DNA from 4 places in the Sporosarcina saromensis genome. Region 1 is predicted to be linked to each of the others. Evidence: riboswitches for the same ligand, from Rfam matches in the RefSeq annotation. Region 1 holds a riboswitch; each other region holds the start of a gene.
The links. Region 1 has a riboswitch for S-adenosylmethionine ahead of ACVHUV_RS04680 (bifunctional homocysteine S-methyltransferase/methylenetetrahydrofolate reductase). Riboswitches for the same ligand answer to the same signal wherever they lie in the genome.

Region 1 (7,701 bases):
CAGGAATGAGCCCTTCTTTCGTCCCCTCTACTACGTAATACGCTAAACGTTCAGGAACCGTCTTCGGAATATCATCCTCCGTCTTCTCCTTTTTCTTATCCCGGTAGAAATCCGTGAAATCTGCCAACGTCTCATCCGTCGTCGTGAATAAAAGATCATTCGCTAGCTTGATTTCCGCTTCAGGAATGGACGCATAACGCTCCAACTTCTCTGTGTTAACAATCGCGTAATCGAGTCCTGCCTGCGTGCAATGATACAAATACACCGCGTTCAAAACCTCACGCCCAACCGGTGGCAGCCCGAACGACACGTTACTTACCCCAAGCGTCGTTAACGCCCGCGGCATTTTTTCTTTTATTAACCGGATGCCTTCAATCGTCTCAACCGCTGAACCGATATATTGTTCGTCACCCGTACCGACAGGGAAGACGAGTGGATCGAAAATGATGTCTTCAGGTGCCAATCCCCATTTATTCACTAACAGATTATACGACCGCTCAGCAATTTCAAGTTTCCGTTCGCGAGTGACCGCCATACCGATTTCATCGATCGTCCCAACGACGACAGCCGCACCGAACTTTTTGACAAGCGGCATGACCGCATCAAACCGTTCTTCGCCGTCCTCCAAGTTGATGGAGTTAATAATCGCTTTCCCTTGTGAAAACTTCAGCGCTTCTTCGATGACATTTTCATCTGTCGAATCGATGACGAGCGGAACTTTCACCTTCTTTACGACTTCCTGCATGAACTTCTTCATATCCTCCAGCTCATCGCGATCCGGATTTGCCAAACAAATGTCGAGTACATGTGCACCGCCACGTACTTGGGCACGTGCAATTTCAGACGCTTCCTCGAATTTTTCCTCGACAATCAATCGCTTGAACTTCCGTGAACCAATCACATTCGTCCGTTCACCGATCAACAACGGGCGCATAGACGGGTCATAGAGCAATGGTTCGATTCCTGAAACCGCATGATCCCTTGTTACTTCTGGTTTTTGTCGAGGCGTTAATCCATCAACCGTTTCCCGCAATACCCGTATATGATCCGGCGTCGTACCACAACACCCACCTACCATGTTCAACCAACCTTTTTCAGCAAACCCTTTCAGCTTTTGTGATAAAGACTCTGGTGACTCATGGTAATGACCTTCTTCGTCAGGTAAACCAGCATTCGGATAACACGTCACAAAACTCGTCGCCAGCTCCGATAACGAACGTAGGTGATCTGTCATGAATTCAGGGCCAGTTGCACAGTTCAACCCGACAGATAACGGCTTAATATGCTCGATGGAAATGTAAAATGCTTCAATGCTCTGTCCCGCAAGCGTCGTACCCATCGGCTCGATTGTCCCTGAAATCATGATCGGCAACTCGATCCCAGTTTCATCAAACGCCCGTTTAATGCCAATCGTCCCTGCTTTAACGTTCAGCATATCTTGACTCGTTTCCATCAATAACAGATCTGCGCCACCCTCAATCAGAGCTTTTGCCTGTACGTAGAAATCCTCCGATAGCTTATCAAAAGTGATTCCACCGGTGACGGATAACGTCTTCGTTGTCGGTCCAATCGCTCCGGCGACGAAACGCGGCCACTCAGGTGTCGAGTAATCGACCGCACACTTTTTCGCGATTTCCACAGCCTTCTTGTTAATTTCTACTGCACGGTGGCCGAGACTGAACTCATCTAGAACAAGAGGGGTCCCACCAAACGTATTCGTACAAATGACGTCTGCCCCCGCTTCCAAATACCCGCGGTGGATCTTATCCAGGATGTCGGGGCGCAATAGATTCAAGTATTCATTACACCCTTCATATTCCTCGCCACCAAAATCATCAGCAGACAAATCCTCAGCTTGGAGCATCGTGCCCATTGCGCCATCCAAAAGGAGTATTCTTTTCTCAAGTTGTTCTTCGATCAGGTGCTTAGGCATGGACAACATTCCTCTCTTTCTCTGCGTCAAGTTCCTTAATATGTTGAATCAGTTCCAGCGACATATCGTAGCGCAGGAACGGTGTAATAATGTAAATGCCATTAAAGAGCTCTGCTGCTGTATCAATCAGTTCTTTGGCAATCGCGACGCCTTCTCTTGTCGCTTTCTCACGGTCATCCCCGCATGCTCTCATCCGCTCGAGCACGTCTTCTGATAACTTAATCCCTGGCACTTCGTGGTGCAGGAATTCTGCATTCCGTATATTTGTCAAAGGCATAATGCCAATGAAGATTGGGGTTTCCAAATGTTTTGTCGCTTCATAAATGTCCACGATTTTCTCTTTCGTATATACCGGCTGGGTAATGAAATAATCCGCTCCACACTCAATTTTCTTTTCCAATCGTTGAACGGCCCGGTCCAATACGCGGACGTTCGGGTTAAACGCTGCTGCGACGGAGAATTTCGCTTTTTTCCGTAATGGCTTGCCTGTGAATGAAATGCCTTCATTCAATTGCTTAATCAGTTGTAGCAACTCCATGCTGGATACGTCATACACACTTGTTGCACCTGGGAAGTCGCCAACTTTCGTCGGATCGCCAGTGACAGCTAGAATATCGTGGATGCCGAGTGCATCAAGCCCCATCAAATGCGATTGCAAACCGATCAAGTTATGATCACGGCACGTCAGATGAACAAGTGGACGGACGTTATGTTGCATTTTCATAATTGAACCCATCGCCATATTGCTAATCCGTGGAGAGGCAAGTGAATTATCCGCCATCGTCACGGCATCTACACCTGCATCGTATAATTGGTTAGCGCCGATGAAATATTGTTCGGTTTCCAAATGTCTTGGCGTATCAAGCTCAACGATGACAGTTCGAGTCGTTTTTGCTTTTTCATGTAACGGTTCGTATTTAGCAGGGTCCGCTTCCCGAATAACGATCGGTTTTTCAGGGGTAACGACTTTTTTTGTAATAGGTGCAAGCCCACTCAAATGTTTTTTGGCTGCAGCAATATGTTTTGGTGTCGTTCCGCAGCACCCGCCGATGAGACGAACACCTTCTTCACGTAGGAGAGCAGCAGCGCGGCCGAAGTAATCCGCTTCTGATACGTAGACAATGCGGCCGTCTTCCACATCGAGTAAGCTTGCGTTTGGAGCGGCAGAAAGAAACGCTCGTTCAGGCAATGTCACTTTTTCAAATGCTTGGATCGTATGGTAAGGTCCTAAACGACAGTTGACGCCGACAACATCGGCACCGAACGCTTCTAGTTGGTGCAATGCATCATTCAACAGCAAGCCGTTTTGTAAGACACCCGGTTCATCCATAGAAACTTGTGCCACAATCGGTCGATCCGTCATTCTACGAAGTTCTTTAACAACTGTAGAGAGTTCTTCAAAATCGTAATACGTTTCGAGCAGCAAGCCATCAGGATCGCCTGCTAATAATGTATCTGCCTGTTCTCGGACAATCGCTAATACGTCAGCAAGTGAGGCATCACTTTTTCGGATACCACGCAAACCACCGATTGTCCCAAGTACGTATTGGTTGCCTTGTGCAGCTGCACGTTTCGCAATTTGAATGGCTGCCTCGTTAAATTCTTTCACCCGGTTTTCCATACCGTAGCGGGCAAGTTTCAGGGCGTTTGCGCTATATGTATTTGTTTGAATGATATCTGCGCCTGCTGCAATATAGTCAAGGTGGATTTTCTCTATAATTTCAGGTTTCTCAACGTTTAATTCTTCATAGCAAAAATCAATTCCGTGCGAATAAAGCACAGTTCCCATCGCACCATCCGCTACCAATACATTGTTCTTTAGATTCTCAAGTAAGTTCATTGTGAATTCATCCCTTCTTCTAATAAGTCAGACCTGTATGAAAACGAAAAAAGCCTTCTCGAAAAGAAGGCTTTGAAAATGCGATGGCTCGCTACCTTCTCATCTGCCAGGCCGCGAAAGACCTGCTGGAATTAGCACCTGACCGTTAACGGCTGGTTGCTGAAGCTTCTTCGGGCCAGTCCCTCAGCTTCTCTAGATAAGAAAATGATATGCAGTTGTTCGAATAATTTAACACATCATACCGCTAATTACTCAATCCGTCAATAGGGGTTTCGTTTATCGGGTCTGTTGATTAACCACTTTTACAAGTAGACTTCTTTGAACCCGTTGGCTTGCGTTCCGGCGCACGCTTTCCGCGGGGCACGGGTGAGCCAATCGAACAACGAAGAGTTCGATTTGCCTTAATTTCTGCGTACTTTGCAGAAATTAAGGCATCCTTGCTCCCAACGCTACGCTTTTGCTCCCAACGCTACGCTTTTGCTCGCAAAAGCCGTTCTGCGTGACGGCTTTCCCTGCGGGGTCTCACCATTCGTGCTATTCCCCCGCAGGAGTCGGCGCCTGCACTCCAGCCAACTAGTTTGTACCGATAACTTATTTGCCTCTTATCTTTAGAAAACGTTCGCAGGGATTGTAGAAGACGGCGATGTACAAAGGTGAGCTCTCAACGCTAAGCTTTTGTTTGTATAAGTCATACTTCGTTACGGTATTTCCTGCAAGAACAGCGCGAGCTGAAAACCCTGGAATGAGCTAAGTGAAGAAATAAACTGCCGCATTAATTTCTGAAATTAAAGAAATTAAGGTGAAGCTTCCCCTTCACAGTTTCCTTGATTGAAGGTGTGCAAGCGAAACGCGTCCGCTTAGAGAGGAAACTCGATGTTTAATAAGAATTACAAGTGAAATTGTATAGTCTTGTATCCGACAAATTGGCTAATCATGATAGAATGATTGTAGAACAAAGAGTGGAAGGTGAAGGTAGTGAGGGTTTTTAAGTTTGCTGTCCCCATTGCGCTTTTAGTGGCGGGGATCGCATGGTATATGCTACATAAGAATTTTCAAGAAGTACCAGGTACATCACGTGTGTGGATTACAATTGGAGCTGCCATCTTAAGTGGTGTAATAGCACATTTTTTATTCCCGAAAAGCGAAGATGGTCAATAACGAAGTGAAGTCGATGGTTAACTAACCGTCGATTTTTTTATTTAGGTTAACTGATATAAAAAATAGGTTGACACAAAATGTGTTAACTTTTATTCTGAAATAGATAACTTAACTAATAAGAGGTGTACGATGACAACAACTACAGTGAAACCTAAAAGCACAATGAGTGCTCTAAGCCTCGTCTATTGCGGAATGTTTGCGGCATTGATGATGATTGGAGCGAATATTACGTCGTTTGTTCCGTTTTTAGTCGTAGGAGGTGTGCCGATTACGTTACAAACTTTCTTTGCTGTTCTCTCAGGACTCATACTGGGAAGCCGCTTAGGTGCAATTTCTATGACAGTTTACATGTTTGTCGGATTAGCTGGAGCACCTGTGTTTGCGAAATTCAATGGAGGATTTGGAGCAATTTTACTGCCAACTTTTGGTTTTATCCTTTCATATATCCTTGTTGCGTATGTGGTAGGTAAAATTGTTGAGAAGAACGGAAGTTTACGAAGCTACGTTTTCGCTAGTCTTTTTGGAATGACAATCAATTATTTAATCGGTACAAATTGGATGTATGCAGCTTATAAACTTTGGGCGGCTGCTCCTAATGTGTTTACATACAAGGTCGCTTGGGCTTGGATGATTCCACCACTACCGAAAGATATTATATTGTCTGTGCTCGCAGGAATTTTTGGGCACCGCATGTATAAAGTATTGAAAGTGAGGCGTACGACGTGACAAATTATGAGGAATGGGCAGAGCGGGTGTTAGCTGGGGGAACGTTGACGGATGAGGAAGGGCTGGCCATTTTAAACAGTCCGGATGAAGACTTATTGCCGCTTTTACACGCATCGTATAAAATTCGAAAGCACTATTATGGCAACAAAGTGAAGTTAAATATGATTATCAATACAAAATCAGGGCTCTGTCCGGAAAACTGTGGCTATTGTGCGCAGTCGATCGTATCAAAAGCACCGATTGAAAAGTATGCGATGATGAAGCAAGAAGAAATTGTGGCTGGTGCTGAACGTGCAGCTTCTGTCAATGCGGGGACATATTGCATCGTGGCGAGCGGCCGGGGACCGGTAAACCGTGAACTAGAGATTGTCATTGATTCCGTTAAGGAAATTAAAGCGAAGCACCAAGACATGACCGTTTGTGCATGTCTCGGTATTCTAAAGCCGGAGCAGGCAAAACGGCTCAAGGAAGCGGGTGTCGATCGGTATAACCACAACATCAACACATCCGCAGCGCATCATGAAAGCATTACAACTTCGCATACGTATGACGACCGCGTGAATACAGTAGAGTTGGCTAAAGAAGCGGGCATTTCACCGTGTTCAGGTGTCATAGTTGGTATGCGAGAGACAAAGGAAGACGTACTCGCGATGGCGAGAAGTTTGCATGCGATGGACGCAGATTCGATCCCTGTCAACTTCTTGCATGCCGTAGATGGGACGCCGCTTGAAGGGACGAACGAATTGACGCCGCGCTATTGCTTAAAAGTGTTGTGTCTATTCCGTTTCATCAACCCGACAAAAGAGATTCGGATTTCCGGTGGACGTGAAGTGAATTTACGATCACTTCAACCATTTGGTCTCTATCCGGCGAATTCAATTTTCATCGGCGATTACTTGACGACAGCGGGTCAAGAGAGTGATCGTGATCGGCAAATGCTTGAGGATATGGGCTTTGAAATTGATTTGGAACCGTTGAAGAGAGAAGCTGTGGAATTACGTTAATTATTTTGCTATCTGACAGGTGAGAAAATTGCCTGTTCCAGATAGCTTTTTTCATTCGAATGAAACGAAATGGCTATTCATTCGTATAGTAACTTACATACAAATTTATTAAAAGAAGAGAGTGGTTTTATGATCGATTTATTACTATTTTCGATCGCTGCAGGTGTGGCATTTGCGGTCATAGTTGTACCGATCTCTAGTGGATCTTCAGAATCCAATAAAGTTCAATTTAACCGTATCACGGCTATTTTATCTACAACGTTATTACTATCCATACTTACTTTTGGCGTCTATTACCTAACGAATTTGGATCGAAACTGGACGTCGTTATGGGCATTCGTTCTTGTTGCTACACTCGCCGGCGTAGTGTTTGCTACCGGGAAAGAACGGTCTGTCAAAGGTATCTTATTTGTAGGCGCATTGTTAGGAAGTGTGTATATTTTGAGTGCGCCACTTTTTAATGCTGACCAAAAATTTCAAGCGGTAGAGATGGATCAGCAAGTTGAGATTAAGGCATTTGATGAATCAAAGACACCAGCAAGTGTACCACCGAAATTTGCAAGAAATAAAATGAAAAAAGCATTTGGGCAAGTGCCGAATACAAGCTTTTACGAGCTGGGTCATTTGCAAATTCAAAAAGTGAATGGGGAGTTTGTGTACATTGCTCCTGTTGAATTCTCGGGTTTCTTTAAATGGTTGAATGGTAAGACAACACCAGGCTATTTCACAATGAGTGCCACGGATTCAGCTGATAACCCTAAGTTTGTGAAGTCGGAAATGGTCTATACGCCTTCTTCTTTTTTCCACAAACAAGTAGAGCGGCATATGCGGATGGAATTCCCAAATCTCATTTTTTACGGCGATGTACAACTTGAAATTGATGACGAAGGTGAGCCGCATTATATTAGGTCTTACGGAGAATTCATCACAGCAAGGAATGGGTTTGACGTCCACGGGATTGTAATGGTGGACCCTAAAACTGGGGAAGTGGAGCAGTTTGCGTTAAACGATATTCCTGATTACATCGATGGCGCTGTTTC
Region 2 (7,701 bases), 1.5 Mb from region 1:
GAAAAGTTGGCAATCATGGGCGGTAGTAACGGTGGGTTACTCGTCGGAGCATGTATTACGCAACGGCCAGATCTATTTGGCGCAGCAGTTTGTCAAGTTCCGGTTATTGATATGCTAAGGTACCATAAGTTCACAGTCGGTCGCTATTGGGTGACAGACTACGGCAATGCGGAAGAGAGTGCTGACGACTTTACTTTTATGATCAAGTATTCTCCACTTCATAATGTGCGTTTTGGAGTTGAATATCCAGCGACCTTAATTACTACAGCGGATACGGATGATCGGGTCGTACCTCTACATGCGAAGAAATTTGCTGCTACGTTACAAGCAGCTCAATCCGGTCCTAATCCAATTTTATTACGCGTAGAAAAAAATGCAGGACATGGATTAGGTAAACCAACAGCAAAAATTATTGAAGAACAAACCGATATTTATTCATTTTTAAAATTGGTCTTGAAATAAATAAAATCAGGCGCCCATTTGTCATTTGTACTGACGGGCCCTGATTTTTATTTTTGTCGTTCCCAATTTCGTAACGCTGGGAATGGATCAAAAGCCCATTCTGTCTTTCCGTTATATTTGTATACACCATAGTGCAGGTGCGGGGGGAACTTGCCTGAAGTACCTTCTTTGCCGTAACCCGAACTACCAACAAATCCGAGCAATGTGCCAGGCTCGACGATATCACCTTCTTGAATGCCCTTATCAAAATACGCTAAATGGGCAAAGTAATGGTATGTGTTATGGTTATCACGGATGCCAATGCGCCAACCACCGAACTGGTTCCATCCCATCACTTCGATGACACCGTATGATGTTGCCACGACAGGGACACCATAACTTGCAAAAATGTCTGTACCTTCATGAATTCGCCTTCCTCCCCAACCGCGGCTTGACCCCCATGTACTTCGATAACTGTAATGATGAGCTTTTGGGATAGGAAAGGTGTGTTCATCCAGTTCGACTGTTCCAAAATGCTTGTACAACTTGGCAATCGTCAGTACTTGGTTAACAGTTGCTTCTTTTTTGTAATAATGCCATAACGCTGCTTTGTAATCCTCTTCACGTGGACCATACAAAGCGAGATGATTAGCCATCGTCACAAGAATATCAGCTGGGTTTTGCAAATCGGCAAGGCCGTCTTCATCTCCATCATCTCCGTTTCCACCGAAGAAAGCGATGGAATCCAGAACAGTATCTGAAGCTTCAGGATTTAACATACCAACCCAGTACGGAGTAGGATATTGAATGGAAATCGGACCTTCCATTTTTTCCAGGTCCGGCCGAACTTGTTGGATATTTCGTTCATATTGATCAATCGCGGCTAAATAATACCAAGGGACAAGCTCGCTTGAGAACTCATAATAATACTTCATCCGTTCTTCATTTGTTGCTTCCTCGGTTTGTATGTTTGCAGCCATCGTTTTCACAAAAGGAAATGCAGTGAGTAACAAAAAGCAAAACGGAATGCTCATTAAGTGAATACGCAAATGGGATTCCTCCTTTATTCACTTTATAGCTTTCCCGAAGTGACGTTTTTCATGAGGATTTTGGATTGTTAGATGGTGGAGGAATGTGAATGTTCTTCTCAAAGGAAGCATTACGGTAGATTATGTAGTTGTGCTATACTCAATAAGAGAATGTACCTACAGAAGGAGATGGATAGGATGGAAAAATTAACGTCAGTTGAGCAGTTTGAACAATTAAAAAATGAGGAACGCACAGTTTTCATGTTTTCAGCAGATTGGTGCCCTGATTGCCGAATCATCGAACCGCTTCTCCCTGGAATTGAAGCAGATTATCCTGAATACCAATTCATCTATGTCGATCGCGATGAATTCATAGATATTTGCCAGCAACTCGACATTTTTGGCATACCAAGCTTCGTTGCTTTCCATAGTGGGGAAGAGGCAGGTCGTTTTGTCAGCAAAGACCGCAAATCGAGAGAAGAAATTGAAGCATTTTTAAACGAATTAGGAAACTAACGCCAATTTTTGATGTGTTAACTAATGAAAAGGTGGAAATGTGGCTATTCATTTCCATCTTTTCTTTACTATAAGAATCGCGTAAGTAGAATATGTCTACTTGCATCAGATCGTTTTCAGCACCTACATTCTCAATTTGTCAGACTCCGGTACCTCACGTATCATCTCTCGTTCCTAAAGCTGCTCTCCAGTTTACAATAAAGACAACCCCAAGCCCGAAGCCAAGTCTTAACTCCCGCTCGAATGAATAAACCGCAACAAGCCAACCGATAACGGGACTTGTTGCGGTTCATTTCGTTCAGATTATTGCTCCGCAAATAATGTATACATTTTTTCAGGATAATCTGTGAAAATTGCTTGCACACCTACTTGTTGCATGTACTTTGCATACTGTTCATCATTCACCGTAAACGTCCTTACTGGAATTCCACTTTCGAAAACTTCACGCATGGAAGGGCGAATAGCAGCTGGAAAAAGGATATGTAAGTCATCTGCTGGGACGCTTCGTATATAGTTGACAGGGTTCACGAGTACTTCCATGAACAACGTTGCGGTTCTAATGGCTGGTGCAAGTTGTTTGCTTAATTGAATAGCACCATGGTCAAACGACGAAAGGATGACGCGAGCTGTCAACTGGTATTCTTCAATTAGTTCAATTACTTTTTGAACCATTCCATCATAGGGAAAGATGTCCGACTTCAATTCAATATTTATCACGTGTTCTGTTGATTGAAAGACTTCAAGCACTTCTCGTAATGTAGGAATGGTCGTTCCTGTAAATTCGGGAGCGAACCAGCTTCCGAAATCGAAGGTGCGCAATTCTTCTAAAGTGAGGTCTTTTACATAGCCCTTACCATTTGATGTTCGATTAATCTTTTCATCATGGATGACAACCAATTCATGATCTGCTGTCATATGAACGTCAAATTCCACTCCATGAATCGGCAGGGAAGCTGCTTCTTTAAATGCGGGAATTGTATTTTCGGGAAATGTCCCGGAAGCTCCTCTGTGGGCAAAAATGTCCATTGTATTTTCCTCCGACGCTACAGTCGAGTAGCAAGTGTAATATAGATAAAGATTTCAAAGCATCTAAATGGTTGTTCGTTTATGCAATTAAGAAAGGGCGGCGGTTAGCCCGCAGCCCGCTTAGTATGCATGTATTCTGTGTTGAATCAGTTCCAATTATTGTTGTTTTCAATTTCCTTCTTGAGAAGTTCCGCACCTCTAGGGCTGATGAACATGCCATTAGACAAACGTTTATTCTCAGAAGTGATATCACCAGTTACAATACACGCCTCATCGACAACATATTTTCGTAGAATAATCATATCGTCGTCTACAAAAATTTCCATCGGTGCACCTTTCTCCAATTGTAAGGTGCTTCTAAGTTCTTTTGGAATCACAATTCTTCCGAGATGATCAACTTTCCGTACGATACCTAAACTACGCATAATATCCTCCCTGACTTCGTGATAGTTATTATACCAGTATGGATGAGTATACCAGTAAAATAGAAAAAATACAAAAATATGAATATACTTTCTTATCTTTACTTACTTCTACTATTCCACATCTGGAAACTTTAAAACTATTCTATACATCGATTTCTGTTAAAATAGGAAACGTTGTAAAGAAAGGAGAACGATTGTATGTCTGTTTTATTGAAGAAATCGGTGTTTTTTGATTATGTTCAAATTATTATTGGGGCGACTTTTGTCGGCCTTGCATTTAATATATTTTTGTTGCCATCTCGTATTGCAGCGGGTGGGATTTCTGGGGTAAGTACGATATTGTACGAGCTATTCAACTATAATCCGGCTGTTGTCCAATGGATCATTAATATCCCACTAATTGTACTTGGACTTGTGCTTGCAGGAAAAGAATTTAGTGTGAAAACGATTGTTGGTACGTTTTTTGTCCCGTTTGTCATCTTTTTAACGCATGATATTAACTTGTCCGTTGACAACCCTCTACTCAGTTCTATTTATGGTGGGATCATGCTTGGTATTGGGTTAGGAATTGTGTACCGTGGGAATGGCTCGACTGGCGGCACCGCTTTAATTGCACAATTGTTGAAAAAGTATACAGGCATTTCAAGCGGTTTCTCACAATTGATTGTCGATGGAATTGTCGTTGTCACTTCAGCATTTGTATTTAATTTTGAACTCGCTTTATACGCACTCATGGCTATTTATGTTACAAGCAAGGTGATTGACTTCGTGCAATTGCAAACTTCCCCGACGAAGTTAGTGCTCATTATTACCGAACATGAAGATAAAATCCAAGCGGTCATTCAAAATGAGATCGACCGTGGTTTGACGAAAGTAAAATCAACAGGTGGGTTTTCAAACAATGACAAGACGATGATTTTCTGTGTAGTGGAACAATCAGAAGCCGTTTATTTGAAAAAGTTGTTACAAACTGCTGAACCGAGCGCTTTTGTCATATTCCTGAATGCTTCTGAAATTTTGGGGACAGGCTTTTCGAGAGCGAAAGTAAGACTGTAAGAAATAAGTATACAATTCTGTATAAAATGATATAATGGACAACAAATGAATATTTCTTATCAAGAGAAGCTGAGGGATTTGGCCCTGAGAAGCTTCAGCAACCTCTGCTCCGGCAGGAAGGTGCTACCTCCAACAAGATGTTAATCTTGAGAGATAAGAGCGGAGACCGTTAAAAATCCTCGTTCCTATCTTAGGAATGAGGATTTTTTACATGAATAGGGGGAATTTACGTGCCGATTAATATACCTGAACAATTGCCGGCAAGAGAAATGTTGAAAGAAGAAAAAATATTTGTGATGGATGAAGGGAGAGCTACTTCTCAAGATATCCGTCCATTAAACATCATCATTCTCAATTTAATGCCTGAAAAAGAGAAAACTGAACTGCAACTATTGCGGTTATTAGGAAACACACCCTTACAAGTAAATGTATCTTTTTTGAACACCGCTACATATGAATCGAAAAACGTCAGTAAAACGCATTTAGATGCATTTTATACAACGTTTGAGCATGTGAAAAATCGCCGCTATGACGGTCTAATTATTACGGGTGCACCAATTGAGCATCTTGCATTCGAAGACGTAACGTATTGGGATGAACTGCAACAAATCATGGATTGGTCCAACACGAATGTCACATCCGTTTTGCACATATGTTGGGGCGCTCAAGCAGCTCTTTATCACCATTATGGCATTAATAAATTTGAACTCCCAAAGAAGTTGTCGGGTGTATATGAACATACATTGACGGATCCGACGGTAGAGCTTGCGCGTGGCTTCAACGATTTGTTCACCGCTCCTCATTCTCGTTACACATCCGTATCCATTGAAGAAATTGAACAGGACAATCGCCTTCAATTGTTGGCTATATCTGAAGAAGCGGGAGCTTTCATCATACTTTCAAAAGATGGCAAACATATTATGGTGACAGGGCATTTGGAGTATGATGCATGTACGCTTGGTGAAGAGTATGCGCGTGATATTGCAAAAGGCATTGCAATTGATGTTCCGGAAAATTATTTCCCGCACGATGATCCAACGAAGCAACCGTTGAATACATGGCGTTCGCATACGCATTTGTTGTTCTCCAACTGGCTGAACTATTATGTGTATCAAGAGACACCATTTGAATGGAAATAAAAGTAAAGCTAGCATTGGCACATGTTGCTGATGCTGGCTTTTTTGGCTTCAATGAGTTTTTCGAGTCAATAAAAACAGCAATTAAATTAAGATAAAAAGCTTTCAAATTTCTCTACAACTTGCATTCCTATTCGATTACGTATTTCTCTTCTGAATAAGTCCCTCTTTCTGCTGCAAACTAGTGTACAGAGGAGGTAAGAGAACATGGAATTAGAAGGGTTACTGGAATTGAAGTTTTGGGAAATGCTTTTGCGGACGACAACTGCATTTATCATCTTGCTCATTCTTGCAAGGATTATGGGGAAGAAACAAATCTCACAATTGACGTTTTTCCATTATGTGACGGGTATTACGATTGGATCGATTGCTGCCGAGATATCCGTTAATTCAGAAACGCATTTTTATAATGGAAGTATATCCTTAATTTGGTGGGCTTTATTGACGGTTTTTGTGAACTTCTTAACAATCAAATCAAAGAATTTACGAAAGTTGTTAGATGATCAGCCAACAATCCTTATTTTAAAGGGGAAAATTAGTGAACAAGGCATGAAGAAAGCACGTTTTACGTTGAATGACCTGAATATGATGCTTCGAGAACAAGGCATTTTTACTGTGACCGATGTTAACTATGCGATACTTGAAACGAATGGGGAACTGAGTGTATTAAAAAAAGCGAGCCAGGAGCCAGCCACACGAAAAGATGTGAATGCTCCTAGCCCTGAACCAAAATATCTTCCGACTGAGATTATTTCTGACGGAAAGTTAATGAAAGAAAACTTAACCGAACTTCATTTGACAGAAGAATGGTTGTATGCTGAGTTGCAGCATCATGGCATATCGACAGTTGAACAAGTCTTCTATGCTGAAATACTGGGCGATGGCACACTCCATGTCGATGAGCGAACCGGTCAATAAATTACGCAGTCGGCGTGACTTGTAACGTGGCAACTCCAGTAGTAATTGCAGCTTCACTAACAGCTTGTGCAACGGCACTTGCGACACGATCATCAAAAGGATCTGGAATAATATAGTCTTCGTGCAAGTCTTTCTCGTCAATTAAAGATGCAATTGCAACGGTCGCTGCCATTTTCATCTGCTCATTAATATCCGTAGCACGTACGTCCAACGCTCCACGGAAAATTCCAGGAAATGCAAGAACGTTATTTACTTGGTTAGGGAAATCGGATCTGCCTGTTGCAATAATCCGTGCACCGTATTGTTTAGCGCGTGCTGGCATGATTTCAGGATTTGGATTCGCAAGTGCGAAAAGGACTGGCCCTTCATTCATGGAAGCAATCATTTCTTCTGTTAGCAAGTCTGCAACAGAGACACCGATGAAGACATCAGAACCAGCAAGAGCATCCGCCAAACTGCCTTTAACAGCAGTTGGGTTTGTCAGTGCTGCCATCTCATTCTTTATCGGATTCATGCCGTTTGTCCGACCTTCGTAAATTGTTCCTTTTGAATCACATAAAATGATGTCCTTGCACCCGATTGTCAAAAGATGTTTGACGATTGCAATTCCTGCTGCGCCTGCACCGTTCACGACGATTTTGGCAGTTTTTAAGTCTTTACCTGTCAGTTTGAATGCATTAATCAGTCCCGCTGCAACGACAATTGCGGTTCCATGCTGATCATCATGAAAGACAGGGATTTCACATTCTTGACGTAAACGTTGTTCAATTTCAAAACAACGGGGTGCAGAAATGTCTTCTAAATTGATGCCACCGAATGTTGGGCTCATCAGTTTGACGGTTTGAATAATTTCTTCTACATCTTTTGTTGCGAGGCAAATCGGAAACGCATCCACATCGGCAAAACGTTTAAGTAGAAGCGCTTTGCCTTCCATTACAGGCAATGCAGCTTCTGGTCCGATATCTCCGAGACCTAATACGGCTGTTCCATCTGTAATGACTGCAACGAGATTCCCTTTAATCGTATAATCGTACACAGTTGTTGGTTCTTTTGCGATTTCCAAACAAGGCTCAGCAACGCCAGGGGAATAGGCTAAGCTCAAATCCTTCGTATTGTCTAGGGAGACTTTTGAAACAACTTCCATCTTCCCTTTGT
Region 3 (7,701 bases), 500 kb from region 1:
CATCGACTCAATTTTTTCATCATTTCCTTCACCTACCCTTCTTGAATAATTACTACCAATTCCGTGTATAACTATTGATGCCATGTTGTTTCATTCGCATGATAAAAAAATAAAATAAAACAATTCCATATCCATTCATACACGGAACGCTTTTGCTTTCCTTCAATAGGATTGGTATAGTTTATAGTCGTTTATAAAAACGCAATTGCATAGGGGGAAACATGAGAAAAATCTCAAATGTATTTTACATCACAATCGGTCTTATTATTTTGGCCGTCGGTTACGGGGTGCTTGCATCAGAAAGCTTTGAAACCGTTACTTCAACAATTAAGAACTTTGTAGCAGCTTCATTCGGCTGGTATTACATGATGATTATGTCTGTATTATTGGCACTTAGTCTCTTTTTGATTTTTAGTCCGTTCGGAAAAATCCGTTTGGGCAAAAACACAGATCGTCCTGAATTTTCAACCGTGACGTGGATTGCAATGCTATTTTCTGCCGGGATGGGGATTGGCCTCGTATTTTACGGAGCTGCAGAACCTTTATCACACTATGCAATCAATCCAGCGACGAAGGAACCGAACACAGATGCAGCATTCAAGGAAGCATTGCGTGAATCGTTCTTTCACTGGGGCTTACACGTATGGGCCATGTACGGTATTGTCGCATTGGCACTTGCCTATTTCCAATTTCGAAAAGGCGAACCGGGGTTAGTTTCAGCAACATTGAAGCCGATATTCGGTAAAAAGATGGAAGGCTCTTGGGGTACACTTGTGGATGTACTTGCCGTTTTTGCAACTGCTTTTGGCGTTGCGACAACGCTCGGCTTCGGTGCTGTTCAAATTAACGCAGGACTGAACTATTTGTTTGGATTCGAAATGGGGATCACTTCGCAATTCATCATTATTGCAGTCGTCACTGTATTATTCATCATGTCGGCTTGGACTGGAATTAGTAAAGGAATTAAATACTTGTCCAACACAAATCTTGTTCTAGCAATTGCATTGCTTGTATTTGTGGTCGTTTTAGGACCGACACTACTCATTTTCAACATGTTTACGGATTCCGTCGGTGGTTACTTGACCGATCTCGTGCAAATGAGTTTTCGAACCGCTCCTTTGAATGAAGGCAATCGTGAATGGCTGGATATGTGGACAATTTTCTATTGGGCATGGTGGATTTCGTGGGCTCCATTCGTCAGTATGTTCATCGCCCGGGTATCAAAAGGACGTACAATCCGTGAATTCATGATTGGTGTATTATTGGCTCCGACTTTATTATGTATGATTTGGTTCTCTTCTTTTGGTACGACAGCCATTACTGCACAAAAAGAAGGGATAGCAGACTTATCAAAGTCGTCCATTGAACTTGTTGTATTTGATATGTTTGGTACGATGCCATGGTCCTTCTTCATTTCGTTAATTGCCATCTTGCTCATTGCTTCCTTTTTCGTTACGTCCGCTGACTCAGCGACATTCGTATTAGGTATGCAATCGACATATGGCTCTTTGACACCACCGAATAGTGTAAAAATCATTTGGGGCGTCATCCAATCTTCCATTGCATTGATTTTGCTCTCTGTCAATGGATTGACCGCGTTGCAAAACACAATCATTATTGCAGCGTTGCCATTCTCTTTCATTATCTTGCTAATGGTTGTATCGCTCATTAAAGAGTTGAATGCAGAATTGAAGCTATCTAAAACAAAGAAATAATAACAAAACCGCGTGAAGCCAAGGCCTAAGCCTCTTGCTTTCACGCGGTTTTTTCACTTTATCGTTAGCTTAGAACAGGAACTGGCTTTAGCTGACGTATTATATGCACAAGATCTGCGACCATGGCGCTGCCGGTAGGATACATCCCTGCTCCTGGACCAATTAACGTCAACTTCCCTAAATAATCCGTTTCGACGATAATCGCATTATCGACGCCATCAATTGCATAAAAAGGATGTTCAGCGTCTAATAGGACTGGACCTACTTTACCTGACAACTTCCCCTCATCGTCAATTCGGATGTCCGCTACGTGACGATAGCGAAGTTCAGCTTTTGAAGCTTCTAACACGTCATCGGTTTGGATATGATCAATCCCAACGACTGACACTTCTTCCCATTCAGGCTGTTCATCAAACGCTAATGAGCTGACAACCATTAATTTATAAAACGCATCAAATCCACTTATATCATCTGACGGATCTGCTTCAGCAAACCCCTTTTTTTGAGCATGATGAAGGGCTTCTTCAAAAGTAACTCCTTCATCTCGCATCGCAGTCAAGATAAAATTAGAGGTCCCATTTAAAATGCCCTGCACCCGATGGACACGATCCCCCGCCAACAGATTTTCGATTGTCCGGATAATCGGAATACCACCAGCCGTTGTCGCTTCGAAACCGACTTGTACGTCTCTGAATTCTGCGTGTTTCAATAAAGCTGGGCCATGTTTAGCAAACATCTTTTTATTAGCCGTAATGATATGGATTCCCTTTTCAATCGCCTGCGACAAATACGTGTACGCCGGCTCTTCATCCACAATCGCCTCAAAAATGATATCAATTTCTGGATCGTTCAAGATGTCGTCAATCGAATCTGTTACAAGGACACTCGGAGCGACCGCCCTTTTCTTATTAACGTCTCTTACTAAAATAGAAGCAATTTCAATCGAATAGCCTGTATGTTGTTTCAATTGCTGCCTTTTTTCGTTTACGATCTTATAAACGCCTTCTCCGACAGTTCCGAAGCCGATTATAGCGGCTTTTATTGACGGCATGCCGCCACCTCCCTATAATCTTTCGCTGCTGTAGCCTCTTTTCCTTGTCATGTACTAAAGAAAAGGAGACCTCCCCCTTATCGCTGCGTCACAGGTACCGCTTTTGCAATTGCCTGTTCAAGATCAGCAATAATGTCTTCAGGTGATTCAAGACCAACCGATAGGCGAATCAACTCTTCAGGCACACCTGAATTTTTCAAGTCCTCTGCAGAGAGTTGCTGATGCGTCGTAGAAGCCGGATGGATAATGAGAGATTTTGCATCACCCACATTCGCCACATGAGACCAAAGGGTAATGTTGTCAATCACTTTACGACCTGCTTCACGCCCGCCTTTGATGCCGAAAACAATAATTGAGCCGAAGAATCCATTCTTCAAGTATTTCTTCGCATTCTCATGTGTCGGATGGTTTTCAAGGCCTGCATATGTCACCCATTCAACAGACGGATGAGCCTGTAAGAACGCGGCAACTTTTTGCGCATTTTCGTTATGACGCGGAATTCTTAAGTGCAAAGTTTCTAGACCTTGCAGGAAGTTGAATGCACTATCCGCATCTAAGCAAGGTCCGAAATCACGTAACAATTGCACACGAAGCTTTGTCGCAAACGCTGCAGCTGCTGCATCAATACCATAACGTAGACCATTGTAAGTACCATCCGGTTCTGTGAAACCTGGGAACTTGCCTCGTGTCCAGTCGAATTTACCTGCATCTACGACGACACCACCAATTGTTGTACCATGTCCGCCAATCCATTTTGTCGCGGAATGAATGACTACGTCTGCACCAAATTCGATTGGATTTGATCCGTATGGGGATGCAAATGTGTTATCGATGAGGAACGGAATTTCGTTTTCATGGGCAATGTTTGCGACCGCTTCAATGTCGAGCACCTGTAGGCTCGGATTTCCAATTGTTTCAGCAAAAATGGCTTTCGTTTTATCCGAGATGGCCGCGCGGAAGTTCTCAGGATCCGCAGCATCAACAAATTTCACAGTAATTCCGTAACGAGGGAGTGTCACGGCGAATAAATTATACGTACCACCATATAAATTGCTTGCTGCAACAATTTCATCTCCTGCGCCTGCAATATTTAAAATGGAAAATGCAATAGCTGCCATTCCTGAAGAGAGCGCAACTGCAGCAGTGCCTCCTTCAAGTAAAGCGACGCGTTCTTCAAAAACAGAGACCGTCGGATTTGTAATGCGCGTGTAAATATTGCCTGCTTCTTGCAAGCCAAAAAGGTTTTGGGCGTGTTCAGTATCGCGGAAAACAAAAGCGGTTGTACGGTGAATCGGCACTGCGCGTGAACCTGTGTGAGGATCCGGCTTTTGGCCACCGTGTAAAAGAAGAGTTTCAGGTTGAAGTGAGTTGTTCGTCATTGTCATTACCTCCAAAAGTTTTTTTAAGATGAATGAGTTCGATGCGGAGGCGATGGGGTTTTAGGAATAAAAAAATAACCCCTTTCGCTAAGAAGAGGGTTACGCTTACGCTTATTCCTCCCCTTATCTTTCAGTCCGTTCGCACGAATCTGTAGGAAGTAGCACCTTTGCAAGTTCATCACTTGCCGGTTGCCGGGCATCGCAGGGCCTAGTCCCTCCGCCGCTCTTGATAAGAGTATGGGTATTCAGTTTTTCATCTTGTGCTACAGTATAGGCTTCTTTTTTTTCAATGTCAAGTAGTTTTATAGAATTTTTCTGAACCTTGTATTTACACTGAGTGTTATGATAGGGGTATGTTATTTTACTAACAACGACTTACCTTTCTAGTGTGTACGTCTATTTTTTATTTGGAGGAATTCCTATGACAATATGGATTATCGGCATCATAGTATTTGGATATTTGATCGGTTGCCTACATGGCTCAACGGTAGCGCAATGGTTTTCTGGGGTTAATCTAAAAGAATCCGGTGTGAAAAATGCAGGTGCCTCGAATGCTACAATCGTATTAGGCAAACGGTTTGGCGCACTTGTCGCAATTATTGATATCGGCAAAGGAATTTTGGCAATCCTTGCCGTGCGCTTTATTGCCGAGCGTGTAGGTTTTTCAGTCGAGTCATTAACTGCCCTATTATTTTTGGTAGGTGTGGCAGTCGTTTTCGGCCACAATTTTCCGTTTCATATGAAGTTTAATGGCGGGAAAGGGACCGCTACCATTATCGGAGTGTTATTTGCTCTTGACTGGCGATTCGGGCTTGCAGGACTTGTTTTATTCATAATCGTCGCATTGCTCACAGATATTCTTGTGTATGGCGTCCTCATGCTATACGGAACATTTCTCGCAGCTGCCATCTGGATGGTCGGCGTCTGGCCAATTGTTATCGCCGTCCTCCTCTTTGTAATGGCTATTTGGAAACACAGTGAAAACATTCAACGGATTCGCAATGGTACCGAGCCAAGGATACGAGCCGTTTTTAAAAAGAAGTGAACAATCCATCTATAAAACCCGTATGAAGCCAAGTAACCTGAACTTGTTTTCATACGGGTTTATATTATTTTTTAATCAAATCAAACGAGAAATTCCAGTGAGCTCATCGTTTAGTATTGCACCCGTGGCTATGGGTATGAAGATCTCGAAAGCTTTGTCATGCCAATAAATTGAATACAATATACCCACCATGCAAAAGCAATCGTAAAACGCATATGATATCCCTTTTTCATATACGGATCTTTACATCGATTCCGCTATTGCAATGAGCTCAGCTTCTTCCAAATTCCCTTCGATACTGTAATAACGGCTTGGCGTCGTCCAAATTAATTGGCGGACGCCATTTTTAAACGTAATCAAATTTGCTTGCCGTTCATTAATAACTAATTCCTTTACTTTTGTATCCATACTATCGGCAGACAAACCAAACCCAAACTCCCCATCGAGCAATTTCTGATGTATGGACAATTGTTTACCCATGCCTACAAAATTTAACGTAATATCTGTACTAAGCTGATTTTCAGGACGAACGACCGTTACACTTGTCAATTCAAAAGAAGCGGGTACAATCGGCGACTTGATGTTAAAAGCTGTGAGCGATTGTGCTTCTTCCAAACTCAGCTGTTCGGTCACATATTCAATATCCATCACTTGGTAACCCATATCTTCCATCTCGGTCGAAGGTGGCGGCGCACCCTCATCAGCTATGCGCTCTGTATTGCCACCGAAAATTTGAACAACCGATCCTTGAATCTTTTGATAGAATACTAACCAATTGTTGAATGCTGCTCCTTGTTGAGGTGTGCCAACGGCGAAAAAGAGAAGACAAGCTGCCGCCATAATGAGTAAGGTGCTGCCATATATCTTTTTCCGTCCAGGCTTACGTTCTTTTTTCGAATTTTTTCTTCTCGCTTCGAATTGATTCCATGCTTCTTCAACAGGAATGTTCGGACCTGGATTTTGATCCATCTGCTTTTGCAATACTTCACGGATGATGTGATCCAATTCACGCTTTTCAGCTTTTGACATTTAACACCACCTCCATCAGTTCCGTTTGCTGTTCCAATGTCTCTTTCAACTTCAACTTCGCTCGGTGTACACGTGTTTTGACAGTTGCCAACTTCACGCCCAACATCTCCGAAATCTCTTCATACGTCAAATCTTCATAGTAATAAAGATACAAAACCTCTTTGTGAGCAGGCGTCAATCGTTCAATCTCTCTCCACACAACCTCCTTCACCAACTTCTTTTCAGCTGCTATCTCCACAATGGATGACTCATTGACTTCTGCACTAGACAGCTCCTTACTAAGTAAGACGTCATCTGCAGCGAAATCATTCCATCTTTTCATTTTTCTTAAATGATCAATTGCAGTTCTCGTCGTAATCGTCGCCAGCCAAGCGCCAATCTTCTCAATTTCGTGCACCCTATCCATATGCCTGAACGCCTTTAAAAAACTTTCCTGTACAATATCTTGCGCCAAATCCGGATCTTTTACAATGAAATAAGCTGTATGATAAACACGTTTATAATATTTCTCAAAAATAATTTTCTCCACTTCGGGTGTCGTCGGTCGTTCTCTCTGAAACATCTTTTTCAACAAATGATTCACCCCTCTATCTCTACCCAAAATTCCTCATTTTCCACTATACCGCAAAAAAGTGATGAGGAATAGCAGAAATATTGAATGGTCATTCATTTAATTCCAGACATTTCACACTTATTTTTCATACTAAAATGATCTACTCCAACTCGTCTTTTTCCGTTATCACCGCTCAATAGACATTTATCGCCGCTTAACCTCAAGTTATCACCACTCACCCAGTTAATGGAAATAAGTGCATGGTTTACGCCACGTTTCCATGTCCGTTTCCTGCTTTAGCGACTATTCGTCTTCGCGGATACATCAAAGTAGATAGCCTTACATGTCGCGCAGAATGCCTTTGACAAATTAACGGTTTGATTTGAGGTGTGCAACAAGTTCTGCAGTGTTATCACCGATTCGAATGGGCTTATCACCGATTCTGAGGGCGTTATCACCGATTCGGGACACTTTATCACCGATTCGGAGGGTGTTATCACCGATTCTAACCATTTTATCACCGATTCTCCATTTTCCACATGATTTTCATCATAAAACGCCCTACTCTAACTTGCCATTTTCCGTTATCAACGCTTAAACAGTGTTTATCACCGCTTATCGCATGTTATCACCGCTTAACCTCAAGTTATGACCACTCGTCCAGTTATTGGAAATAAAAATCCACTAACACCTCATTCCCTTTCTCCAACACAAAAAATCCAAGCAACCGTCACTACGAACGGCACTTGGATTTTTCAACAAAAGCTCACACCCACCTACACACTTCCTACCGGCGCCTTTTTCAATCTCATCGTGGAAATGAAAGCAAGCATGTACACAACTGACATGATCACCGAAAAAACACCATAATCAGCATTCATGATGACATTCAATCCAAATAACGGTGTAATGAAAAGCACATACAAAGG
Region 4 (7,701 bases), 980 kb from region 1:
GGTCAATACTGCTTGTAGTGCTTCAGATGTAATTCCACTACGCCAATAGTCCGGATGGATTTCATAACCGATTTCTGCCCGTTTCATGCCCATCGACAAAAGATTTAATCCGATTGTTCCAACGAAATGTTGCTCATCCTTCAATAGGATTGCCCAGCGTATTCCTCGTTTTGCTTCATAGCTTGAGTTGAAATGATGCACCAGTTTTTCTGCTTGACCAACTTCTGTCATCGGCTCGCTACCATAATATTGAAGTAGTTTCTGGTTGGAAAAATTTTTGAATAAGGCTGGTGCATGTTCTACCTTCACTTCGACTAATTGAAGCCGCTCTGTCGTCAATTCAGGGAATGTCATCTGCAACTACCTCCGATTTAAAACGAATGGGTAATGACTGTATGTGCAAGCTTGATTGGATTGTATTCCTTTACATACTGTTCTTCTGCTGGAAAATACCTATTTTCATATTTTGCAAGAATAGCCGCTTTGTCACCTATATAGCCATCTCGGTCAAGAACACGCGCTAGTCGGGTTTCTTTATTAACATCGATATAGTACACATGCGAAAAATAGGATCGAAGTGTGTCCCGTTGAAGAAATACACCTTCAAGAATAACCGTTGACCCTACCGGAATTTGTATTCTTTTTAAATCGTACGTATCGGTTTCTTTATGATAAAATTGGATGATTTGGTCAATCGGTTCACCGTCAAATAGAGGACGGATGAGTGTTTGCAACAAATAGTCATACCGCCACTGAGCGTGGTAGTAAGCTTCCCATTCTTCGTATTTTTCGTCGTAACGAATTTTTCGCGGGTGTATAAAATCATCCAAGTGAAACAAGTACGCTCGCTCAAATGTTTGTTGCAACCTTTTCGAAAAAGTCGTTTTTCCTGACCCGCCTAATCCATCCACTCCAATAATGGTCGTTTTCACTTATTTCGGAATCCCGATTGAATTAAATGGATAAAACCTAAAGCCTACTTTTCCAACGACTGCACTTTCATCGATACAACCTATTGTTCTACTATCAGTACTATTTCGTCGGTTATCCCCTAATACAAACAATTGTCCTTCCGGCACGGTAACTTCAAAGTCCTCAGTCAGTTTCTGATTTTCGAAAATCCGTTCTTTGTTCGATTGGACATACGGCTCTTCATATTCTTTTCCATTAATGAAGAGTTTGTCATCTTTCATGACAACTGTATCACCTGGTAGTCCAATGACGCGCTTAATATAGTCTTCCTTTGAACCAGGTGCATGAAAGACGATCAGATCAAAATGATCGAGTTTATGGATTTTGGAGATGACAACTCGGTTTTCCGATTCAAAAGTCGGTTCCATTGATTGACCTGACACGAGGACGGGTGCAAAGAGGAATTGTCGGATGACAAAAACAAGTACACATGCAATGACGATGGATTTAATCCAGGACCAAACTTCTTTTTTCGTTTCTGTTTTCAATGAAAAGCCTCCCATTCCAATACGTCGTTGGAAAACGTATCGGTTCGTTCTCTTATTCTATGTTTATCGATGAAACAACTTGCTCTCTTTTTAGCATGACTAGAGGTGCATTGACCAAGTACCCGTTGACGCGTAGCTCATGCTTGTCTAACAGTCAATTAATTACGATAAATGTTTTGTACAATTGAACAGTTCACACCGGTTTTCATCATCCGCTAGTTCAATTACCGTTAGTGATGTATTCGCTAAACTTTTTTCATAGGCAGGATTAGGGACAAGTGCTTGGACCATTCGCTTTATGAAACTGCCATGACTAACAACTAACACTCTTTTTCCTTTGTGTTGTTGTTGGATTTCCGTTAAGCATTCCGTACCTCTTGCAAGAATTAATTCGGCAGGTTCAAAACCCATATCGAGTAGTCTCCAGCCTTCTCCCCACTTTTCAATCCGTTCTGCTTCTGTCGTCCCTTCAATCTTTCCGCCTCCCACTTCACGGAGGCGAGGATCAATCCGAACGTCCACATTCCCCATTTTCTGTGCAATGACTTCAGCAGTTTGCTTTGCTCGAAGTTGCTGGCTTGAATAGATGACGTCCCATTGTTCATCCGCCAAACGGTCAGCAACACGCGCTGCCATCTCAAATCCCTCTTCGTCTAACGGGATATCAGAGCTCCCTTGTGCCCTTCCTTCCTTATTCCAAGCTGTTACACCATGTCTTACAAATCCAATAATTGTCATACAAATCCCCCTCTTGTCATTGTACTACACGATATAGCCGAGTGAACGGAGAACATTATTCATGAACGATTCGGTGTACAAGTAAACTTCTTCCCGTTCAGGCTCTTGATACAAATCATGGTAGAGATGCTTCCATTGTTTATATTGAAACTCGGTTAGTTGTTGTTTTAGTAACCACTTCTTAGCAAACGCCGTTTCTGTAAGTTTGTCATTGCCGCCTGTTTGCAGTAAGACGGGGACGTTAAAGATCGTGTCCTCATGAATATTAATAGACTTCATCATCGCTTGCAGCTCACGGTACCAAGAAGCAACAACTGTGGAACTATAATGCCTATCATTTTGAAACTCGACATACATATCATAGTTGCGCGTCAACAATTCAATCGTCACGTCATGCTTCACTTTCATGGAGCTCGACAACTTTGTTAACATCCCTGAAAGTCTCGGGGGTTGATGGGACAGTGCTAGCCATGGTGAACTGAGGATTACGCCCGCACATTCCAGTTTTTCTTTTTGCAAAATGTCCATAACCAATGTTGCACCGAGACCATGCCCTACTACAAAAAGAGGCAAATTGTCTTGCAATGCTACTTCTATTAATTTCTTAACGTGCTCTATGTAAGAAGCAAACGATTCATCATGTGTCTTTCTTCCACTTTCGGCACCATGTCCAGGCAAGTCAGTCGTGACAACATGAAAACCGCCATTACGCAGCTTTTGAATGAGCCATGCATACCTCCTATGATGTTCATATGCACTATGGACAATGACGACGACTGCTTTTGGCTGTCCTTCCGCTTCCCATTTCCACATGTGTCTCACCTCCGTTCCTTTCGCTACAAGAAAGAGATTCCCTTTTTGTACGGAAAGGATTTATGATACGATAAATTATACACGATTTTAAGGAAAGAGGAGATGTTGATGATTTATCCATACAATGGAAAGTCACCACAAATCGATCCTTCTGTCTATGTGGCAGAATACGCGACAATTACAGGGGATGTCACGATTGGCGCAAACAGTTCGATTTGGTTTAATACGGTCATTCGTGGTGATGTTGCGCCAACAATTATTGGTGAACGAGTTAGCATTCAAGACCTCAGTTGTCTTCATCAAAGTCCAGGGAAGACACTACTCATTGAAGACGATGTAACAGTTGGCCATAAAGCATTATTACATAGCTGTATTATTCGAAAAGGAGCGCTCATTGGAATGGGTTCCATTATTCTCGATGGTGCTGAAATTGGTGAAGGTGCCTTTATCGGCGCAGGAGCGCTTGTTCCTCCGGGTAAGAAAATCCCACCTGGTTGCCTTGCATTAGGGTCTCCTGCCAAAGTTGTCCGCGATTTAAATGAAGAGGATCGCAAAGAAATGGAACGCGTTGTCAACAGTTACATCGAAAAAGGGCAAATATATAAGCAAATGCAAAAGTAAACGGGTCGTTAGAGACGAATTGTGATAGCTTGTAACATTAAAAATACCATTTAAGACTGAAACAGGTGCTGCTCACTCGAGCTGCACCTTTATTTCTTAACTGCTACTAATAGGATGATAATCGCTGCTACGCTAACTAGTGCTATGCCGCCAATGACCACTAATAATAAGATGCTCATAGCCAACTACACCCCTCTCCCTCCTCCGACTTATAGATTTAGACGCTTTGCTAATGGAATAGTTTCCTACTATTACGGTGTCCACTGTAGCCAAAAAAACCGAGAAGCAAGGATGCTTCCCGGTTTGTAGATACTTATTGCGTGACAACGCCAGCTTTTTCCACTAACGCAGCCGCTTTATCTGTTTGTTCCCATGGCAATTCGATATCCGTACGCCCAAAATGTCCATAAGCAGCTGTCTGTTTGTAGATTGGACGACGAAGGTCAAGCATTTTAATGATGCCTGCTGGACGAAGGTCGAACAATTCTCGAACAATTTCAACGAGCTTGCTTTCAGCGACTTTTCCTGTGCCGAATGTATCGATGGAAATGGATACTGGCTTAGCAACACCAATTGCATATGCTAATTGAACTTCACAACGTTCAGCCAATCCTGCTGCTACGATATTTTTTGCCACATAGCGTGCCGCGTAAGATGCAGAGCGGTCCACTTTTGTCGCGTCTTTCCCTGAAAACGCACCGCCACCATGACGGGCGTAGCCGCCATACGTATCAACGATGATTTTCCGTCCTGTTAGACCAGCGTCCCCTTGAGGTCCACCGATAACGAAACGGCCAGATGGATTAATGAAGTATTTTGTTTCATCATCTAACAATTCCGCAGGGACGACTGGCAGAATAACATGCTCTTTTATTTCTTTTTGTATTTGTGCAAGTGGCGTATCCGGGTGATGTTGTGTTGAGATAACAATTGTATCGATGCGAACTGGTTTGTCGTTTTCGTCATACTCAACGGTCACTTGCGTTTTACCGTCCGGACGTAAATAGGAAAGAATCTCTTCTTTACGCACGTACGCTAGTCTACGTGAAAGTTTATGGGATAAACTAATTGGCAACGGCATGAGTTCAGGTGTTTCATTACACGCAAAACCGAACATCAATCCTTGGTCCCCTGCTCCAATTGCTTCGAGTTCCTCATCTGTCATTGTTCCTTCACGCGCTTCAAGTGCTTGGTCGACACTTGCTGCAATATCCGGTGACTGTTCATCGATCGATGTCAAGACGGAAGATGTCTCCCAATCGAAACCAAATTTAGCACGTGTGTACCCAATTTCCTTCACAGTATCACGAACAACTTTTGGAATATCCACATACGTTGTTGTAGTAATTTCCCCAATGACGAGCACGAGACCAGTTGTAATGGTCGTTTCACACGCAACACGTGCATTCGGGTCTTCTTCAAGGATTGCATCCAAAATGGCATCCGAGATTTGGTCACACATTTTGTCAGGATGTCCTTCAGTTACCGATTCTGATGTAAACAAACGGCGATTAGTCAATGTAATTTCCTCCTTAACAGCTTGCAAATATTGATACGGTACTCTATTTGTCCCAGTTTTGTTCCACGCCTGAAGAGAGTCGACGTCAACATACACAAGGATTAAGGGCATATAAAATCGATTAGGCCACGGCAAATTTTGACTTCCGCCGTAGGCTTATATTTATTTAGTAAACATTTCAAACGCCAGTTAGAGGTTCGTTGACCGTCTTACACGTCTCTCCCTCTACAATCATTGACATAAAGCTAAATAAATATAAAAAGCCCTTCGCTCACGTAAATACATGAGGAAAGGCATGATTTCAAAAGCAGCACCTTTCACTCTTATCGTCCAAGGAATCGTACCTTGCTCCAGGTTTGGCACCTTTTCGCAGACAATGTCCGCGCAGGTTGCCGGGCTTCATAGGGCCTGTCCCTCCGCCAGCTCGGGATAAGAGTATCCGTTCATTTACCTATGCTACGAAAAAAGTTGGATTTTGTCAAATCTTTTCTGAGTTTAGTGCTTGAGTTTTTAATTAGTATAGATTATTATTCTAAATGTGTTATACTATTTACGGAAATGTGATGAAACCCACACGATGGGATTACATGCAAAGGACGGTAAGATACTATGATCTCAGCGAAAATTGAAAATGGACTAAACGAGTTGCTCTCAGGCAACAACGTCAATGTACAGCCTTCAGTGGCGGAATTGGTTGAAAAGGCGACTGCTCGCGGAGAAGCGAAACTTTCATCAGATGGCGCAATTACTGCGAAAACTGGAAAGTACACTGGCCGTTCACCAGAAGATAAATATATTGTAGAAGAAGCTTCAACAAAAGATAAAATCGATTGGGGCAAAGTGAATCGCCCAATCTCATCTGAAATTTTCGATTCCCTATATACGAAAGTACTAAATCACTTGAAAACGAAAGACGAATTGTTCGTATTCAAAGGCTTTGCAGGTGCAGATAAAGACTCTCAATTGTCACTTCAAGTGATTAATGAATACGCGTGGCAAAACTTGTTTGTCCACAATCTATTCATCCGCCCAACTGCGGAAGAGTTGAAAACACACGAAGCACAATTTACGATTCTTGCTGCTCCATCTTTCAAAGCAGATCCTGCTGTTGACGGCACAAAATCCGAAACATTTATCATTGTATCACTTGAGAAGCGAATTGTGTTAATTGGTGGCACAGAATATGCTGGAGAAATGAAAAAATCTATTTTCTCTGTTATGAACTACTTGCTTCCTGAACAAGGAATTCTTCCAATGCATTGCTCCGCAAACGTTGGAGAAGAAGGCGACGTAGCTTTATTCTTTGGATTATCAGGTACTGGTAAAACTACCCTATCAGCAGATGCTCACCGTAAATTGATCGGTGATGATGAGCACGGTTGGTCAGATAATGGCGTATTCAATATCGAAGGTGGATGTTACGCGAAATGTATCAATTTATCACAAGAAAAAGAACCTGAAATCTTTGGTGCAATCCAATTTGGTTCTGTTTTAGAGAACGTAGTGGTAGACGAAGAAACACGAGTACCAGACTATGATGATAATTCACTGACTGAAAACACACGTGCGGCATATCCGATCCACAACATTGAAAACATCGTGACTCCTTCTGTCGCTGGTCATCCGAAAGCAATCGTATTCTTGACTGCGGACGCATTCGGCGTATTGCCTCCAATCTCTAAATTGACGAAAGAGCAAGCGATGTACCACTTCCTAAGTGGCTTCACGTCCAAACTTGCAGGAACAGAGCGTGGTGTCACATCACCAGAAGCGACATTCTCAACTTGTTTCGGATCTCCTTTCCTACCATTGCCAGCAACTGTGTATGCTGAAATGCTAGGAAAGAAAATTGACGAACACGATGCACAAGTATTCCTCGTCAATACAGGCTGGACAGGTGGCGTTTACGGCGTCGGACAACGTATGTCGTTAAAACACACACGTACAATGGTTCGCGCTGCAATCGCAGGTGAATTGAATGACGTTGAATACGAAATCAACGAAGTATTCGGTTTGGCTATGCCAAAAGCAATCGAAGGTGTTCCAACAGAAGTGTTGAACCCGCGCAACGCTTGGGCTGATCCAGCAGCATACGACGAAAAAGCAAATGAATTGGCGGACTTGTTCCGTGAAAACTTCAAGAAGTTCGGTCACGTTTCAGAAGAAATCACGCTTAAAGGCGGACCAACTGCTTAATAGATACCTTGAAATCCAAGTGCTCATTGCGAGCCTTGGATTTTTTGTTTGTTATAGTGTAATTCTCAACTCAACTAGTTGTAAAACTAAAATTTAACGTAGATTTGTTCAGTGGCCCCATTCACGCTAAGAATATCCACTGTATCTTTGTAATTCGATATACAATTCTAATCCCTGTTTCTATCTTTACATCCTGCTAGTTTCATCTCTCTCTTATTCCCGAATGGCTCGCGATCTCATCAGGACGGATTGCTATTTCGCGTTTCAACACTTTTGTTCGTCTGTATGCAAGGTTCCATTTACTGACGAGCTGTTGAAATAGTTCTTTGAAATTTTCATATGGTGGATTCTGAA

Region 2: linked by a shared signal. The riboswitch ahead of metA (homoserine O-acetyltransferase MetA) and the one ahead of ACVHUV_RS04680 (bifunctional homocysteine S-methyltransferase/methylenetetrahydrofolate reductase) in region 1 are both predicted to bind S-adenosylmethionine.
Region 3: linked by a shared signal. The riboswitch ahead of ACVHUV_RS02155 (O-acetylhomoserine aminocarboxypropyltransferase/cysteine synthase family protein) and the one ahead of ACVHUV_RS04680 (bifunctional homocysteine S-methyltransferase/methylenetetrahydrofolate reductase) in region 1 are both predicted to bind S-adenosylmethionine.
Region 4: linked by a shared signal. The riboswitch ahead of metK (methionine adenosyltransferase) and the one ahead of ACVHUV_RS04680 (bifunctional homocysteine S-methyltransferase/methylenetetrahydrofolate reductase) in region 1 are both predicted to bind S-adenosylmethionine.

Annotation. Positions count from the first base shown of each region.
Region 1 covers NZ_CM142738.1:961,245-968,945, forward strand. Annotated here, with positions in the region: gene metH (methionine synthase) at 1-1,933, opposite strand, end outside; gene ACVHUV_RS04680 (bifunctional homocysteine S-methyltransferase/methylenetetrahydrofolate reductase) at 1,926-3,773, opposite strand; SAM riboswitch class I at 3,870-3,976, opposite strand; gene ACVHUV_RS04685 (hypothetical protein) at 4,749-4,931, shown strand; gene ACVHUV_RS04690 (biotin transporter BioY) at 5,061-5,657, shown strand; gene bioB (biotin synthase BioB) at 5,654-6,661, shown strand; gene ACVHUV_RS04700 (hypothetical protein) at 6,791-7,701, shown strand, end outside.
Region 2 covers NZ_CM142738.1:3,282,396-3,290,096, reverse strand. Annotated here, with positions in the region: gene ACVHUV_RS16790 (prolyl oligopeptidase family serine peptidase) at 1-462, shown strand, start outside; gene ACVHUV_RS16785 (M23 family metallopeptidase) at 510-1,475, opposite strand; gene ACVHUV_RS16780 (thioredoxin family protein) at 1,668-1,985, shown strand; gene ACVHUV_RS16775 (glycerophosphodiester phosphodiesterase) at 2,289-3,011, opposite strand; gene ACVHUV_RS16770 (transcriptional regulator AbrB family protein) at 3,158-3,436, opposite strand; gene ACVHUV_RS16765 (YitT family protein) at 3,635-4,492, shown strand; SAM riboswitch class I at 4,546-4,652, shown strand; gene metA (homoserine O-acetyltransferase MetA) at 4,723-5,631, shown strand; gene ACVHUV_RS16755 (DUF421 domain-containing protein) at 5,836-6,546, shown strand; gene ACVHUV_RS16750 (NAD(P)-dependent malic enzyme) at 6,548-7,701, opposite strand, start outside.
Region 3 covers NZ_CM142738.1:464,842-472,542, forward strand. Annotated here, with positions in the region: gene ACVHUV_RS02145 (glycine betaine uptake BCCT transporter) at 222-1,715, shown strand; gene ACVHUV_RS02150 (homoserine dehydrogenase family protein) at 1,780-2,766, opposite strand; gene ACVHUV_RS02155 (O-acetylhomoserine aminocarboxypropyltransferase/cysteine synthase family protein) at 2,844-4,145, opposite strand; SAM riboswitch class I at 4,266-4,381, opposite strand; gene ACVHUV_RS02160 (glycerol-3-phosphate acyltransferase) at 4,567-5,190, shown strand; gene ACVHUV_RS02165 (DUF4367 domain-containing protein) at 5,434-6,219, opposite strand; gene ACVHUV_RS02170 (RNA polymerase sigma factor) at 6,206-6,793, opposite strand; gene ACVHUV_RS02175 (hypothetical protein) at 7,142-7,285, opposite strand; gene ACVHUV_RS02180 (hypothetical protein) at 7,549-7,701, opposite strand, start outside.
Region 4 covers NZ_CM142738.1:1,938,653-1,946,353, reverse strand. Annotated here, with positions in the region: gene ACVHUV_RS09700 (GNAT family N-acetyltransferase) at 1-354, opposite strand, end outside; gene ACVHUV_RS09695 (nucleoside/nucleotide kinase family protein) at 372-932, opposite strand; gene lepB (signal peptidase I) at 933-1,460, opposite strand; gene ACVHUV_RS09685 (histidine phosphatase family protein) at 1,623-2,198, opposite strand; gene ACVHUV_RS09680 (alpha/beta hydrolase) at 2,223-3,011, opposite strand; gene ACVHUV_RS09675 (gamma carbonic anhydrase) at 3,120-3,632, shown strand; gene metK (methionine adenosyltransferase) at 3,946-5,151, opposite strand; SAM riboswitch class I at 5,472-5,587, opposite strand; gene pckA (phosphoenolpyruvate carboxykinase (ATP)) at 5,761-7,347, shown strand.